DNA from 3 places in the Mesorhizobium sp. WSM4307 genome. Region 1 is predicted to be linked to each of the others. Evidence: riboswitches for the same ligand, from Rfam matches in the RefSeq annotation. Region 1 holds a riboswitch; each other region holds the start of a gene.
The links. Region 1 has a riboswitch for cobalamin ahead of FJV83_RS12825 (aromatic ring-hydroxylating dioxygenase subunit alpha). Riboswitches for the same ligand answer to the same signal wherever they lie in the genome.

Region 1 (4,753 bases):
AAGGAGCGCGGCTATCGCTACCAGCCGACGCATCCGCTGACAGGAGAGCCATGGCCGCCGATCCCGGAGGGCCTGCTCGATCTTTGGCGGCAGGTGTCGAGCTATCCGAATCCGCCGGAGGCCTGTCTTATCAATTTCTACACGGCCGACGCGAAGATGGGCCTGCACCAGGACCGCGACGAGGCCGATTTCTCGGCGCCTGTCGTCTCTGTCTCGCTGGGCGACGATTGCCTGTTCAGGGTCGGCCAGACGACGCGCGACGGCGCCACCAAATCGTTCAGGCTGAAGAGCGGCGACGTCGTCGTGCTCGGCGGCGAGGGCCGTCTCGCCTTCCACGGCGTCGACCGCATCTATCCCTCGACCTCGGCGCTGCTCAAGAACGGCGGCAGGATCAATCTGACGCTGCGGCGGGTGACGAAGCCGAACGAGAACGCCTTATAAGCCGATCCTGACGCGCGCCCTACCGAGGTCGCCAGGGTCTTGGAAACAGCTGCAACTGCTTGGCAAGGCTGCCGTGGCGGGGCCGCCCGACGTTGTCACGCCTCGATTTCGAGAGCCGAAAGCGGCTTCGAGCAGCAGGCGAGGATGAAGCCGTCATCGATCTCGTGATCGAGGATGCCGCCATTGTGGCTCATCTCGACGGCGCCCGAGACTTTCTTCACCTTGCAGGTTCCGCACAGGCCGAATTCGCAGGCCGCGGGGATCCGCACGCCCGACGAACGCGCCGTCTGCAGCACGGTCTGGCCGGCGATGCACTCGGCATCGACGTCCGAAAGCGCGAAGCGGATCGGTGTTGCCTCGATGGGAACGGCAACGCCGTCTTCCGCGGGCGACGCGAACGGCGCCGGGACTTCCTCCACCGCGGGGGCTGCAAAGCTCTCCTGGTGGTATTTCGTCATGTCGAAGCCAGCGGCTTCAAGCATGCCGCGCACGGCGCGCATGAAAGGATCCGGACCGCAGCAGAAGATCTCGCGTTCGCGGAAATCGGGCGCCAGCAGCGGCAGCCGGATCGCGTCGATGCGGCCCATATGGCCATACCAGCCCTCGCGGCTCGACCGCTCCTCGATCATGAAGCCGAGCGACAGGCCCGGCATATGGCCGCCGAGCAGTTCGAGTTCCTTGCGGAAGATGATCTCTTCGGCGCGCCGCGCGCAGTTGACGAAGCCGACATCGGTCCATGGCGCGCAATCGTTCAGCCAACGCAGCATCGACATCATCGGCGTCACGCCGGAACCGGCCGAGATGAACAGATATTTGGCCGCCGGGTGGCTGTGCAGCGAAAAGTCGCCGCTCGGCCCATAAGCCTTGACGTGCGAACCGGGCACCAGGTGATCGAACATCCAGCGTGTGCCGATGCTGCCGGCCTGCGCCTTCACCGTCACCGCGATCGAGAACGGCCGTGACGGCGACGACGACAGCGTATAGGTGCGCATCAGCGGTCCGTCCGACGTCGGCAGTTCCAGCGTCACGAACTGGCCCGGCTTGTAGCGGAACCAGGTCTGGTTGTCGGAGCGGAAGGTGAAGGTCTTGACGTCAGGCGCCTCGTCGCTGACGCCGATCACTTCCAGCACCTGCAGCCTGTCGTTCCAGGGCGCCATCTGATCGAGATGGCGATAGAGGCCAAGATCCGTCATCGCGTTCATCCCCAAACCTCTCAGGCGACACTGCGCAGGGCCGGCCGGCCGTCTTCGGCAAGCCGTGGGCCGATGAAGGACGCGTACCATTCGACAAACTGGATCACGCCGCCCTCGTGCAGCTCCGAATAGGGGCCGGGCTCATAGGCCGGCGACAGAATGCCGAAGGCGTTTTCCTCGACGATGCGGCGATCCTGGTCGTTGGTCTCGGTCCAGACATGGGTGAGTTCGGCAAGATCGTAGTCGACGCCCTCGACTGCGTCCTTGTGCACCAGCCATTTGGTCGTCACCGCGGTTTCCGTGGCGCTGATCGGCAGCACGCGGAAGGTGACGGCATGGTCGCCGAGGATGTGGTTCCACGTCGTCGGATAGTGATAGAGCAGCAAGGAGCCGATGCGGTCGGCCGAGACGCTGTCGGACAGGTTCTTCTTCACCGCCCGCTTGCCCGTCATCGTGTAGCTGACCGCATCGCGCAGCAGCGGCGCGCGGGTGGCGCGGTATTGCCCGGCCGGATCGATGCGGAACTTGCTCGGCAGCCCGGCCGCCTCGCATTTGGCCCAGTGTGCCAGCATTTCCGGATCGCTGTCGGCGCCTTGCACGCCGGTCACCGTCGGGGCTTCCGGGAAGGTCTTGCACAGTTCCGGGTGATTGCCGGCGCAATGATAGCACTCGCGGTTGTTTTCCCAGACGAGCTTCCAGTTGCCCTTCTCGACGATCGTGCTCTCGAAGGCGATCTTTGCTTCGCTGAGCCGGTGCGGCTTGAGATAGGGTTCGATCATCGCCCGCATCGGCGCGAAGTCGGCGGGTTCCTTGGCCAGGCAGATGAAGATATAGCCGGCCACGCTTTCGCAGGCGACCGGCTTCAGGCCGAACTGGCTTTTGTCGAAGCCGTCTGCCATCTGGCGGGCAAACAGCAGCCTTCCGTCCAACTCATAGGTCCATTGGTGATAGGGGCAGACCAGCTTGGCGGCCATGCCCTTGTCGGTGTTGCAGACGCGGCTGCCGCGGTGGCGGCAGGAATTGTGGAAGGCGTTGATCTTGCCCTGCTGATCGCGCACCAGCACGACAGGGTAGTCGCCGATCTGTACGGTGATGAAGCTGCCGGGCTTGGGCAGTTCGCAATCATGGCCGACGAACAGCCAGTCGCGATACCAGATCAGCTCCATGTCGAGCTTGAAGAAATCGGGATCGGTATAGAAGGGTTGCTCGAGCGAGAAGCCCTCTCTGCGGCCATTCAACAGCCTCAGCATATCGTTGCGCGCATCCATGTCCTGTCCTCATACTTCAAGGACTGAACTGGTGGTGATTGAGGAAGGATGAGACGCAGCTCGGCGAAAGCCGGGCACGCGCGATCCGCCTCTTGACCGCCCACCGCGATCAGTCGAGTTCAAAAATCTCGGGCTGGTTTCCGGGCTCTGGAGTGTCCTTGCGGACGGTCGCGACACCTTCCCAGGCTTTTGCCCAGTGGTCTCCCGTTGCGACTTGAACTCCACCACCGTTGCGGGGGCAGCGCCGGATTTTGACCGGCTTCCCAATTCTCCGCCCCGTCGTCACGAAGCGGCACCTGAGATGACATGATCTAATCACGACAGCGTTTGCGACATCGGCATGAAAGCGACATCGTATCCATGCGGCGCGACACGCATGCGCAACGATCAGGTCACGGGCAGCGGTCACGAAAATCGCCTCCGCCGATAGCTGTGCCGGCTGTCAAAATCGACCCGGAACTGGGGCAAAAGAGGTTAACGGTTTCGAAAAGTGACTATTAGCAGACTCTAAAATCGAACCGAACGGTTCGTTTCTGTTGACGGTGCGTGCAGGACGGTGTGAACGATGGACCTCCGATACAGTCTGTGACCTTGCGGCTGGCGTTTACTAAGTGGTTGATATCAAAAAGAAAAATGCATGGCTCGGAAGCCCTGGCACAATTTCAAGTGGTGGATTCTTGGTCCACACGGAACAACTTCGTGATTGGAAACGGCGAACTGGCTTTCCCACATCGGGCCTGTCCGAACGACGCGATTTCAATCCCAAGACACGCCGCTAGACGGACGGAAAAAATACTGGAGTACCAAAAATGAAAAAGATTGTTCTCACTGCCGCCGCCCTTCTGGCTATTTCCGGCAGCGCCTTTGCTGGTAGCGACCACTATGGTTCGAATGCCGCCGCAGCCACGGCTGTCGACAGCTCGTACACCGCTTCGACCAACAAGTCGGAGCCGGCTGCTCAGACGCCTGCCCAGGGCGCCGATCGCAACCTCTTCGGCAACAACTAACAACAGATCCCGGCCGACAGCGGGCTTTTCGCCCGCCGCTCTGGCCGACCTTGAGAAATTCAGGAGACTAACATGAGCAAGATCATCCTTGCTGCCGCCGCCGTCCTGGCCATTTCCGGCAGCGCCTTCGCTGGCAGCGACAACTACGGTTCCAACGGTGCCAACCAGTCGGCCGCTGCGGCCGACCATTCCTACACGGCTTCGGTCGACAAGTCGGCTCCGGCCACCCAGCTGCCTGCTCAGCAGGGCGCTGACCGCAACCTCTTCGGCAAGTAATGCCGGTTTACGGGAATGGCGGCGATGCCGGCCGTTCCCGTGAAATCCAGAAATTCAGGAGACTAACATGAACAAGATCATCCTTGCTGCCGCCGCCGTTCTGGCCATCTCCGGCAGCGCTTTCGCGGGCAGCGACAATTTTGGTTCCAATGGCGCCAACCAGCCCGCCGTGACTTCGCCCGCCGCAACTTCGATTGACAACTCGCGTACGGCTTCGATCCGCGAGAGCGGCTCGCCTGTCTACAAGCTGCTCAATTCGTCGGGCGACGCGCAGAAGTCCGCTCCTCAGGGCAGCGACCGCAACCTCTTCGGCCGTTAACAGCCGTAGCTGATTTCCAAAAAAGGAGCGGCGGGCCTGGCCCGCCGCTCTTTTTTGTTGCCTTGACCCAGCAGGACCGGCGGCCTCAAGCCGCTTTTGCTTCCGGCTTTTGCAGCGCGAAGGAATGTCCGTCCGCATCGAAGATATGCAGGTCCTCGGCATTGGCGCTCAGCCGCAATGTCGAACCGCGCTTGACCTCGACATTGCCCGGCAGTTTGGTCACCAGCGGCAGGTCGGCGCGGCCGATAT
Region 2 (4,753 bases), on a different contig from region 1:
CGGTCGTGTCGTTCCGCTCAGCTTGCGGACGAACTGAAGGGCTGCGTCGCGCACTTCGTCATTGGTTGCGGGCGGGTCAAAATTGAACAGGGTCTTGATGTTTCTGCACATCGCTTCCGTATCTCCTTTTGTCCTGGAGCCGTTTCAATCGGGACGAGCTTAATTCTCAACCATGATCGTGTCCAAAAACCGGAAAGGCTGCTCCGTGCCTCAGTCCGCGTCGAGCGGTTCTGTTCCGACCGGCTTGCCGTCGCGCGACAGCCTGATCTTCTCGACCTTGTCCTCGGCGGCCTTCAGCAGCCGGTCGCAATGCGCCTTCAGCGCCTCGCCGCGCTCGTAGATCTTGATCGACTGGTCGAGCGGCACGTCGCCACGCTCCAGATCATCGACGATCTTCTCCAGCGCGTCGAGTGCCTGCTCGAAGCTCATCGCCTTGACGTCTTCGTTGGTTTCACCAGCCATCATTCATCCTTTCATCAGTCGCCCGACATGGGCGGCGACCGAAAATGCCAGTCCCTGCAGATCGTAACCGCCCTCAAGCAGGCTGACGAGCCGGTTGCCGCTGTGGCGCGCGGCGCGCTGCATCAGCTGGCCGGTCGCCCAGTCGAAATCGTCCTCGGTCAGGTTGATCTCGGCCAGCGGATCGCGGTGATGCGCGTCGAAACCGGCCGAGATGATGATCAGGTCAGGCGCGAAATTGTCGAGCGACGGCAGCACCCGCGACAGGAAGGCATCGCGAAACACCTCGCTGCCGGTCTGCGGCGCCAAGGGCGCGTTGACGATGTTGCCGGCGCCGGTCTCGGTCTTCGCGCCAGTGCCGGGATAAAGCGGCATCTGGTGCGTCGAGCAATAGAGAACCGAGGGATCGTCCCAGAAAATGTCCTGCGTGCCGTTGCCGTGATGCACATCCCAGTCGACGACGGCGACGCGCTCGGCGCCATGCTTCTTCTGCGCATAGCGCGCGGCGATCGCCGCCGTGTTGAAGAAGCAGAAGCCCATCGCGGTGGTCTTTTCGGCATGGTGGCCGGGCGGCCTTGCGGCGACGAAGACATTGTCGGCGCGGCCTGCAAAGACGTCGTCGACGGCGGCGTTGGCGGCGCCGATCGCGGCGATCACCGCCTGCCAGCTCTTCGGGCTGGCGGTGGTGTCGGCATCGATGCGGGCAATACCCTCCTCGGGAATGGCGGCACGCACACGGGCGACGAAATCGGCGGGGTGCGCGTAGAGGATGGTGGCCTCGTCGCCCTCCGGCGCCTTGGCACGATCGAGCGCGGCAAAAGCCTCGTCGTCGAGCACGCGCTCGATGGCGCGCAAGCGGTCCGGCCGCTCGGGGTGGCCGGGCGGCGTGATGTGTTCGAGGAAGATCGGGTGCGTGTAGAGACGGGTTGTCATGCTCCCTATCTAGTGCCCCGGCGCCGCGATGGCCATGCATTGCGGCTCGATCACTGGGGAAAATCGCGCCTGCGTCCATTGGCGCCGCTGCGGGGATTGGCGCGGCCGAGGCTTCGGCGTAAGGTCGCGCCACTGCCTGGTGCTCGCCGCAAGCGGGAGAATCGGGAACACGGTTGAATTCCGTGGCGTGCCCAACGCTGTGAGGGGGACCGCGCCGGTAAATGCCACTGTCGATGACGGGAAGGCACCGGACGCGGGTTGATCCCGAGCCAGAAGACCGGCCTGGCAGCCATCGTCATCCGCATGGTCAGGCGGCTGGCATCGGAGCAACGTGCGTCCAGTTGGATGCACAAAGTGCGCTCTGACGGTGTGGAGCTATTGCAATCGCAAGGGGACGAGCGATGCCGGAACACATGACCGCTCCTGTGGGCGACGGATTTGACCAGACGGCGCGCGACGCGGTCTATCGCGCCATGTTCACGCGGCGCGACGTGCGCAGCCATTTCCTGCCCGACGCGCTCGACGACGAGGTGTTGGCGCGGCTTCTGCTTGCCGCCCATCACGCGCCATCGGTCGGCTTTATGCAGCCATGGAATTTCATCGTCATCCGCGACGCCGCGCGACGGGCAGAGGTGCGCGACCTGTTCCTGGCCGCGCGCGAACAGGAACTGCCTGAAATCGAGGGGGAACGACAGGCGCTCTACCGCAAGCTGAAGCTCGAAGGTATCTGCGAAAGCGCCCTCAACATCTGCATCACCTGTGACCGTCGGCGCTCGCAAGGCTCGCCACTGGGCCGCTGGCACAATCCGGAAATGGATCTCTACAGCACGGTCTGCGCGGTGCAGAATTTCTGGCTGGCCGCGCGTGCCGAAGGCGTCGGCGTCGGCTGGGTCAGCATCATCGAGCCGCAAGCGTTGAAGAGCCTGCTGGCCATTCCCGAGCATGTGACGCCCGTCGCCTATCTCTGCGTCGGCCGGGTTTCCGAGTTCGCATCCAAACCAGACCTGGAAACGCATGGCTGGGGCCGGCGGCTGCCGCTGCCCGACCTGATCATGAGCGAGACTTTTTGCGGGCAAGGCGAGGCGCCACTGAAATCGACCGTGGCCCGCCTCAACGCCTCCGATGTCGCGCCGGCGACGACCTGCCCAGCCGATCAGTTCGTCGCGCCGGCCGTGCCCCAGCGCGAGCCACCAAAGGAGGCCAGCGCCTTGTCCTTCAGCTCCCTGAACTTCGACGACGCCTCGGCCAGCCTGATATCCCAGGCCGGATCGGGCACCTGGCCGGCGATGGTCTTGAAATAGACCTGCATCAGGCAAGCGATGGCGAAGGGCTCGATGAAGGCCGCCTTGAAGGCCCAGGCAAAGACGATGGCAAGCACGAAGGCCCAGCCGGCGAGTTGTCCGGGCATGATGAAGAGAACGGCGCTGGCCGGAGCCAGCATCAGCAGGAAGATGACGAAAGACACGCCCCACATGATGACCGCCAGCCAGACGGCGTTCTTGACCATGGTCTTGCCGTTCTGGGCGTAGAGCACGACGCCTTGCCGCGCCGTCTCGAAGGGTGAGGACGAGTTGATGCGGATGTTGTAGCCGAGGATGATCTCGTCGACATAGGTGAGCGACAGGCGGATCACCGTGTTGATGAAGGAGACCAGACCGCTCAGGCCCGGAATGGGCAGGAAAGCAGCGATGCCGCCGAGCAGGCCGGTGATGGCGCGGATGGCGCCCTTGACCAGCTGGTCGACGACGAAAAGGATGTTGGCCTCGGCGAAACGCTCGGTCACGACCTGCCTGGCATAGGCGATCTGGTTCTGGCCGTCGGGGACATCCCGGCCGTCGATCAGATGGACCATCACGGCGATATGGCCGGCCTTGACGACGTAGAGGATATATTCGCGGATCCAATAGACGGCGATCGAAACCACGCCGAAGCCGACCACGCCGCCCCACAGGGCAAAGGACATCGGCCCGTCGGGATCCGTGGAGATATGGCCGACGCCATAGCCGACCGATGCACCGGTGCCGGTCGCCACGATATAGGCAAGCGTGATGCCGAAATAGACGATCATGCGAAAGACAATGAAAGGCCAGGTCCGCATCATGATGGACACCGACCTGCCGATATCGAAATCCCACATGCCCGAATCTCCCCTCAGAGATGGCTGGGAAGGATGCGCTCACCCCGAGGATTGTCAATCATGAGCGGTGGACAGCGGTGCGCAACGGGGATTTAGCTCTGTTTCGACGCTGGTTTTCTGAGCAGTCCCTCGAGCAATTGCTTGAACGCCGCAACCACGATCTTCGACGTCGCTTCGGGGTCGTTCGAATTAGCGATCCGCTGCGCCGCCTGGCTGCTCGCCCCGTTGATCAGCCGCGCGGCGGTCTCGGGGTCGACGCCCGGGACGACCACCCCTTCCCCCTGCAGCGCGGTCAGATGATCGGTCATTGAACCGACGCAGGCATTGGCATTCGACCATTGCGCGGGATCGCCCAGTACGGCCGGACCGTCGCGGAACATAATGCGCTGGATTTCCGGCTCCAGCGCCATTTCGATATAGGTCGTGCACTCGTCGACGAAATGCTGCCAGCGGGTCGGCGCTCTCGACGCGACCTCATTGACCCGAGCAGCCATCTCGCCGTCGATTTCGGCGATAACCGCCTCCAGCAGTCCCTTTTTGTCGCCGAAATGGTGGTAGAGGGCGCCGCGCGTCAGCCCGGCCGATGCCGTGAAATCATCCATCGACGCTTCGGCATATCCGATCGTGCCAAAGGCCTGGCGGGCCGCGGCGATCAGCTTGGCGCGCGTCTCGGCGATCATTTCCTTGCGGGGTCTGTGCATTTCCGTCTGGTCCTATTCACATACGTTCCGTATGCCAATTGACATACGTCGCGTATGCTCTATCTAATGATCATACGCTTCGTATGTAATTGTCGAACCGCCCTTTGTCGAGGAACCCCATGCAAAACCCCTATTCGGAAATCTTCCGCGCCCCTGGAGCGAGGGGCTTTGCGGCCGCCGGCTTCATGGCGCGCCTGCCGATCGCCATGGCGCCGATCGGCATCGTGGCGATGCTGTCGCAGACGCGTGGCGAATACTGGCTGGCGGGTGCTGTCTCGGCGACATTCGCGCTGGCCAACGCATTCCTGGCGCCGCAAATATCAAGACTGGTCGACCGCCTTGGCCAGACGCGGATCGTCGTGCCCACGACAGTCATCTCCGTGGTCGCCTTCATCACGCTGGTCGCGGCCGCCAATCAGGACTGGCCGGTCTGGACGCTGTTCGTGTCGGCGCTGCTGGCGGCGGCCATGCCCAGCATGCCGGCCATGGTGCGCGCGCGCTGGACCGAGCTTTTCCGGGGTCG
Region 3 (4,753 bases), on a different contig from region 1:
TCGTGCTGGCGGCGGTGCTTCAATCCCTCGTTCGCCGCCGCGAGGGGTTGGGTCGTTAGGAGGAAGGCGGCAACAAAGTCGAAGTCAAACCAAGGTCTGGCCCCCCGGCCCGACGAGGAGGAGAGCGAGTATGAAAACCACAAGACAAGGAACGAGGAACACGCTTCATGCCGTGCTTCTGGCAGGCGCGGGCCTGTGCATTGCAGGAGCCGCCCAGGCCGCCGACCCGATGGTCAAGGCCTGCGCCAAGGACGGCCAGTTCATCATCGGCTTCTCGCAGGCCAACAACGCCGAACCCTATCGCCAGCATGTCAATGACGAACTGACGGCGGCGGCCAAGGCCGTGCCGGGCTTCACTCTGCAGATCGCCGACGGCGCCGGCAACGTCAACACGCAGACCTCGCAGGTCGACAATTTCATCACCCAGAAAGTCGATCTGCTGCTGATCTCGCCCTTCGAGGCGGCACCGCTGACGCCGGCGGTGAAGCGCGCCATGGATGCCGGCATCCCGGTCATCGAGCTCGACCGCAAGACGGTCGGCGATCCCGGCAAGGACTACACCGCCTTCATCGGCGGCGACAATTACAAGATTGCGCTCGAGGCCGGCAAATACACCGCCAAGACCTTGCTGCCGGATGGCGGCGAGGCGGCGGTGCTGGAAGGCTTGCCGAGCTCGACGCCGGCGGTGGAGCGGCTGAACGGCTTCAAGGACGGCGTCAAGGGGAATGCCAAGATCCAGGTCGTCGCCGAGCAGGCCGCCGACTGGGTGCCGGACAAAGCCCAGACCGCCTTTGCCGCCATGCTGCAGGCGCATCCCGACATCAAGGTGCTCTATGCCTCCAACGACATGATGGCGGCCGGCGCGCTGCTTGCCGCCAAGGGAGCCGGCAAGGACGTCAAGATCATCGGCACCGACGGCCTGCCTGGACCGGCCGGCGGCATCGAGGCCGTCGCCAAGGGCGACTGGGCGGCAACCTTCACCTACCCGACGGGTGCGAAGGAAGCGATCGAGATGTCGAAGAAGATCCTGCTCGACTGCTCGACCTCGGTGGAGCCGACGGTAACGGTCGAGACGACGGCGATCACGGCGGAGAATGCCAAGCAGCTGATGGGGAAGTGAAGGGCGATTAGCGCTCGGCGCTGAGGTTGAGACAGCAGGGCCCCGCGCGGGGCCTTGCTTTTTTGCTATTGCTAGATCTGGTCGTGCTCGTGCCAGCTTCGGCCCGCCACCCCAGTCGCTTACTTTGCGTTTAGCCCCGTCATGTAAGGATCCGTAATCCCAAGGGGGCGCGAATGCTGGATAATTACGAGGCCGACCGGTTTGGCGTGATTCACCAGATCGACGTCACGCCGATCAAATACGACAAGCAGTACATTTCCTATTACGAGGATCTGAGCGACCGGACCATCAAGCTCGGCTATCAGCGGCTTGGCTGGGTGCTGGGGGTCACCGGTGAGATACCTCGATCCGTGCTGGAGATTGGTTATGGCACCGGCACCTTTGTCGAGGCCGCCAAAATTACCGGGGTTGCCGACTGTGCCGGCTGCGACATCACCAGATTTCCGCTGCCCGAGGGCGTCCGCTTTGTCGATTGGGACGAGGCGCTCGCCGGCTCGTGGGATCTCGTCGCCATGTTCGACGTGCTCGAGCACATTCCGGATCTGGGTTTCCTCGCCCGCCTTCAGAGCCGCCACCTGGCCATCGCCGTCCCTTACTGCCGCTGGCGTGAACTCGGCGCCGACGGCGAAGCGTGGTTTCGGACGTGGCGCATGCGTCTGCCTAACGAGCACCTGCACCATTTCGACCGTGACTCGCTGGTGGCGCTCCTCGAGCATTACGGCTTCGAATGCGTGACGCTGAATTGCTTTGAAGACGAGATCAGACTGCGGCCGGGCGAAGCGGGTCCGAATATTCTGTCAGGCTTTTTCAGAAAGCTATAGGCCGGTTCCTCGGCGACCGCGGCCAGGTGTCATGCCTCCTGCCTGGTGACCGCTCGCGGCTGAAAACCGCAGCCGCGCCGAAGCCGCATTGCGCGACGACAGGGGTTGACATCGCCGCGAAACATCGCTTCAAACGTAATGTTATTACATATGGAGCATGTGGCGACGGCGTCGCAAAAAACTCATTGCGATGCGATCGACGGAAATCTACGGTGGGTGCGTGATGGCCCCCGCGCCGAAAGGCAAGGGGTGAAAAGGGAACACGGTGAGACCTCAAAAGGTCGAGGCCGTGGCTGCCCCCGCAACTGTAAGCGGTGAGCAAGATCCGACATGCCACTGGCCGGCAAGGCTGGGAAGGCTGGATTGCGCCGAGACCCGCGAGCCAGGAGACCTGCCATCAACTGAGTTGACCGGACGGGGTGTGCCGGGAGGAGGCGTGGACGTCGGTCTTGTCGGCCGGCTCGCCAACATCCTTCCGTCGCCAGTTTTGAAAGTGACGGAAAGTTGGACGGCGCCATCGATCATCGTATCATCGTGTGCACGCTTTGCCGCGACGTTCCGACCGGCATCAGGTCGGGCGAAAGCCTGTGCGTGGATTTGCGCTCCCGGCTCGCAGCCTGCCATGAACCCGCCGTGGCGCATGGCTTCACGGTCGAAGGCGTCGAATGCATGGCGGGCTGCGCGCGGCCGCTGACGGTGGCCTTCCAGGCGCCGGGCAAGGCCTCCTATCTCTTCGGCTCCATCGACGCCGAGGCCGACGCCGGCGATCTCCTGCGATTTGCCCGACTTTACGCCTCGCTCGCCGACGGCTGGTGCAATTCCGGACAACGTCCGCCGCGACTGGCCGGCAAGACACTGGCCCGCATTCCCGGGCCGGCCAAGTTTCCGGGCAACAGCCGATGACAATGCCACTCCTCGAAGCGCGCGACCTCAGCGCCATGGTCAATGGCCGGCATCTGGTCCACGCCTTCAGCCTGTCGGTGGCCTCGGGCGATCGCCTTGCCATCATCGGCCCCAATGGCGCCGGCAAGACCACGCTGCTGCGCATGCTGTCGGGCATGCTCAGGCCAAGTGCGGGCGAGGTGAAGCTTGGCGGGCGCCGCCTGGACCGTATCGCGACCGCCGAGCGGGCCCTGCATATCGCCGTCGTCGGCCAGACCGACCAGCCGGACCCGCGGCTGGCGGTGATCGACTATGTCGAGCTCGGCCGCGTCCCGCATGCCGGCCTGAGACGCAGGAGCGAGGAGCGCGACATCGTCGTCGACGCGTTGCGCCGGACCGGCCTGTTGCCGCTGCTTGGCCGCACCATCGGCTCGCTGTCGGGCGGCGAGCGCCAGCGCGCCCAACTGGCGCGCGCCATCGCGCAGCAACCGAAAGTGCTGTTCCTCGACGAGCCGACCAACCATCTCGATCCGCGCGCCCGCGGCGAGCTGCTCGAGCTCGTAGCCGGCTTCGGCATGACGGTGATCGCGGTGCTGCACGATCTGGCCCTGGTGGCGCCCTTCGCCACCAGGGTCGCGGTGATGAGCGAGGCGCGGCTGCATGCGCTGGCGGCACCCGGCGAAGCGCTGACGCAAAAGCTGATCCGCGAGATTTTCGGCGTCGACGTGTTTCGCCTGCGCCATCCGACCGAAGACCGCGAACTCACGGTGTTCGATGTTCCGAACCGCGCCGCGCCGCCATCCTGATCGAGCCCATCCCTCATCCGACACTGTTCAGCCAAGGAGCAAAATCCGTGAAACGCCTCGCCCTGTCGCTCGTCTTCTTGCTGCTGGCCCCGGCAGCCTTCGCCTTCCCGGTCACCGTCGACAGCTGCGGCAAGCCGCTGACCTTCGACGCGCCACCCAAGCGCGCCGTCATCCATGATCTCAACATGGCCGAAATGGCCTTCGCGCTGAAGCTGCAGCCGTCGATCGTCGGCCTGACCGGCATCACCGGATGGTACAAGGTCGGCCCCGAGTTCAAGGCCGAGCAGGGTTCCATCCCGGAACTGGCGCCCAAATACCCGACGCTCGAAAACCTCGTCGCCGTCGAGCCCGATTTCTTCTTCGCCGGCTGGTACTATGGCATGAAGCCGGGTGGCGACGTGACGCCCGACAGGCTCGCCCCGCACGGCATCAAGACGCTGGTGCTGACCGAAAGCTGCGTCCATCTCGACAAGAACCGTCCGGCCGCCTCGATGGACCTGCTCTATGGCGATGTCGAAAAGCTGGGCAAGATCTTCGGCAAGGACGCGGACGCGGAGAAGCTTGTCTCCGGCTGGAAGGCGCAACTCGCGGAAATCATCGCCAAGGTTGGCGACCGCAAGGGGACGCGGGTATTCCTCTATGATTCCGGCGAGGACAAGCCGTTCACATCAGGCAAATTCGCCATTCCGAGCGCCATGATCGCGGCCGCGGGTGGGGACAACATCATGGCCGACATGGACACCAGCTGGGGCAACACGGACTGGGAAACCGTGGCGTCGCGCAATCCGCAGTTCCTCATCCTGCTCGATTACCAGGATGGCGGCGGCTACAAGAAACTGCTCGATTTCTTGAAGGCGCACCCGGCGATGAAGGAGACGGACGCGGTCAAGAACGAGCGCTTCGTGGCGCTGCGCTATGCCGAACTGACGCCCGGGCCGGCAAACATCGAGGCGATCGGCAAGATCGCCAGGGCGATGCATCCGGAAGCGTTCTGATGCTTGTTGCCCCTGGGCATAAATCCGGCGCGCTTTCGGGACACAAGGCATTCGCGCTAGCGATGGTGGCGGGCACGATGGCGATCGTCGGCCTCCTGCTGCTGTCGATCGCCTATGGTTCGACGCTGA

Region 2: it holds a riboswitch for cobalamin, as region 1 does, so the genes downstream of both, bluB (5,6-dimethylbenzimidazole synthase) here and FJV83_RS12825 (aromatic ring-hydroxylating dioxygenase subunit alpha) in region 1, are expected to answer to the same signal.
Region 3: it holds a riboswitch for cobalamin, as region 1 does, so the genes downstream of both, FJV83_RS05035 (DUF1636 family protein) here and FJV83_RS12825 (aromatic ring-hydroxylating dioxygenase subunit alpha) in region 1, are expected to answer to the same signal.

The regions. Positions count from the first base shown of each region.
Region 1 is NZ_VFTB01000005.1:20,453-25,205, forward strand. Features, by position in the region: gene FJV83_RS12815 (alpha-ketoglutarate-dependent dioxygenase AlkB) at 1-441, shown strand, start outside; gene FJV83_RS12820 (hybrid-cluster NAD(P)-dependent oxidoreductase) at 537-1,634, opposite strand; gene FJV83_RS12825 (aromatic ring-hydroxylating dioxygenase subunit alpha) at 1,655-2,902, opposite strand; cobalamin riboswitch at 3,016-3,217, opposite strand; gene FJV83_RS12830 (DUF680 domain-containing protein) at 3,712-3,909, shown strand; gene FJV83_RS12835 (DUF680 domain-containing protein) at 3,982-4,185, shown strand; gene FJV83_RS12840 (DUF680 domain-containing protein) at 4,253-4,504, shown strand; gene ugpC (sn-glycerol-3-phosphate ABC transporter ATP-binding protein UgpC) at 4,590-4,753, opposite strand, start outside.
Region 2 is NZ_VFTB01000001.1:651,437-656,189, reverse strand. Features, by position in the region: gene FJV83_RS03035 (DUF2277 domain-containing protein) at 1-111, opposite strand, end outside; gene FJV83_RS03030 (exodeoxyribonuclease VII small subunit) at 211-462, opposite strand; gene FJV83_RS03025 (histone deacetylase family protein) at 466-1,392, opposite strand; cobalamin riboswitch at 1,513-1,693, shown strand; partial or broken gene bluB (5,6-dimethylbenzimidazole synthase) at 1,794-2,372, shown strand; gene FJV83_RS03015 (hypothetical protein) at 2,546-3,529, opposite strand; gene FJV83_RS03010 (TetR/AcrR family transcriptional regulator) at 3,622-4,230, opposite strand; gene FJV83_RS03005 (MFS transporter) at 4,350-4,753, shown strand, end outside.
Region 3 is NZ_VFTB01000002.1:283,961-288,713, forward strand. Features, by position in the region: gene FJV83_RS05020 (ABC transporter permease) at 1-59, shown strand, start outside; gene FJV83_RS05025 (substrate-binding domain-containing protein) at 131-1,120, shown strand; gene FJV83_RS05030 (class I SAM-dependent methyltransferase) at 1,294-1,941, shown strand; cobalamin riboswitch at 2,149-2,355, shown strand; gene FJV83_RS05035 (DUF1636 family protein) at 2,446-2,844, shown strand; gene FJV83_RS05040 (ABC transporter ATP-binding protein) at 2,841-3,629, shown strand; gene FJV83_RS05045 (ABC transporter substrate-binding protein) at 3,677-4,624, shown strand; gene FJV83_RS05050 (iron ABC transporter permease) at 4,624-4,753, shown strand, end outside.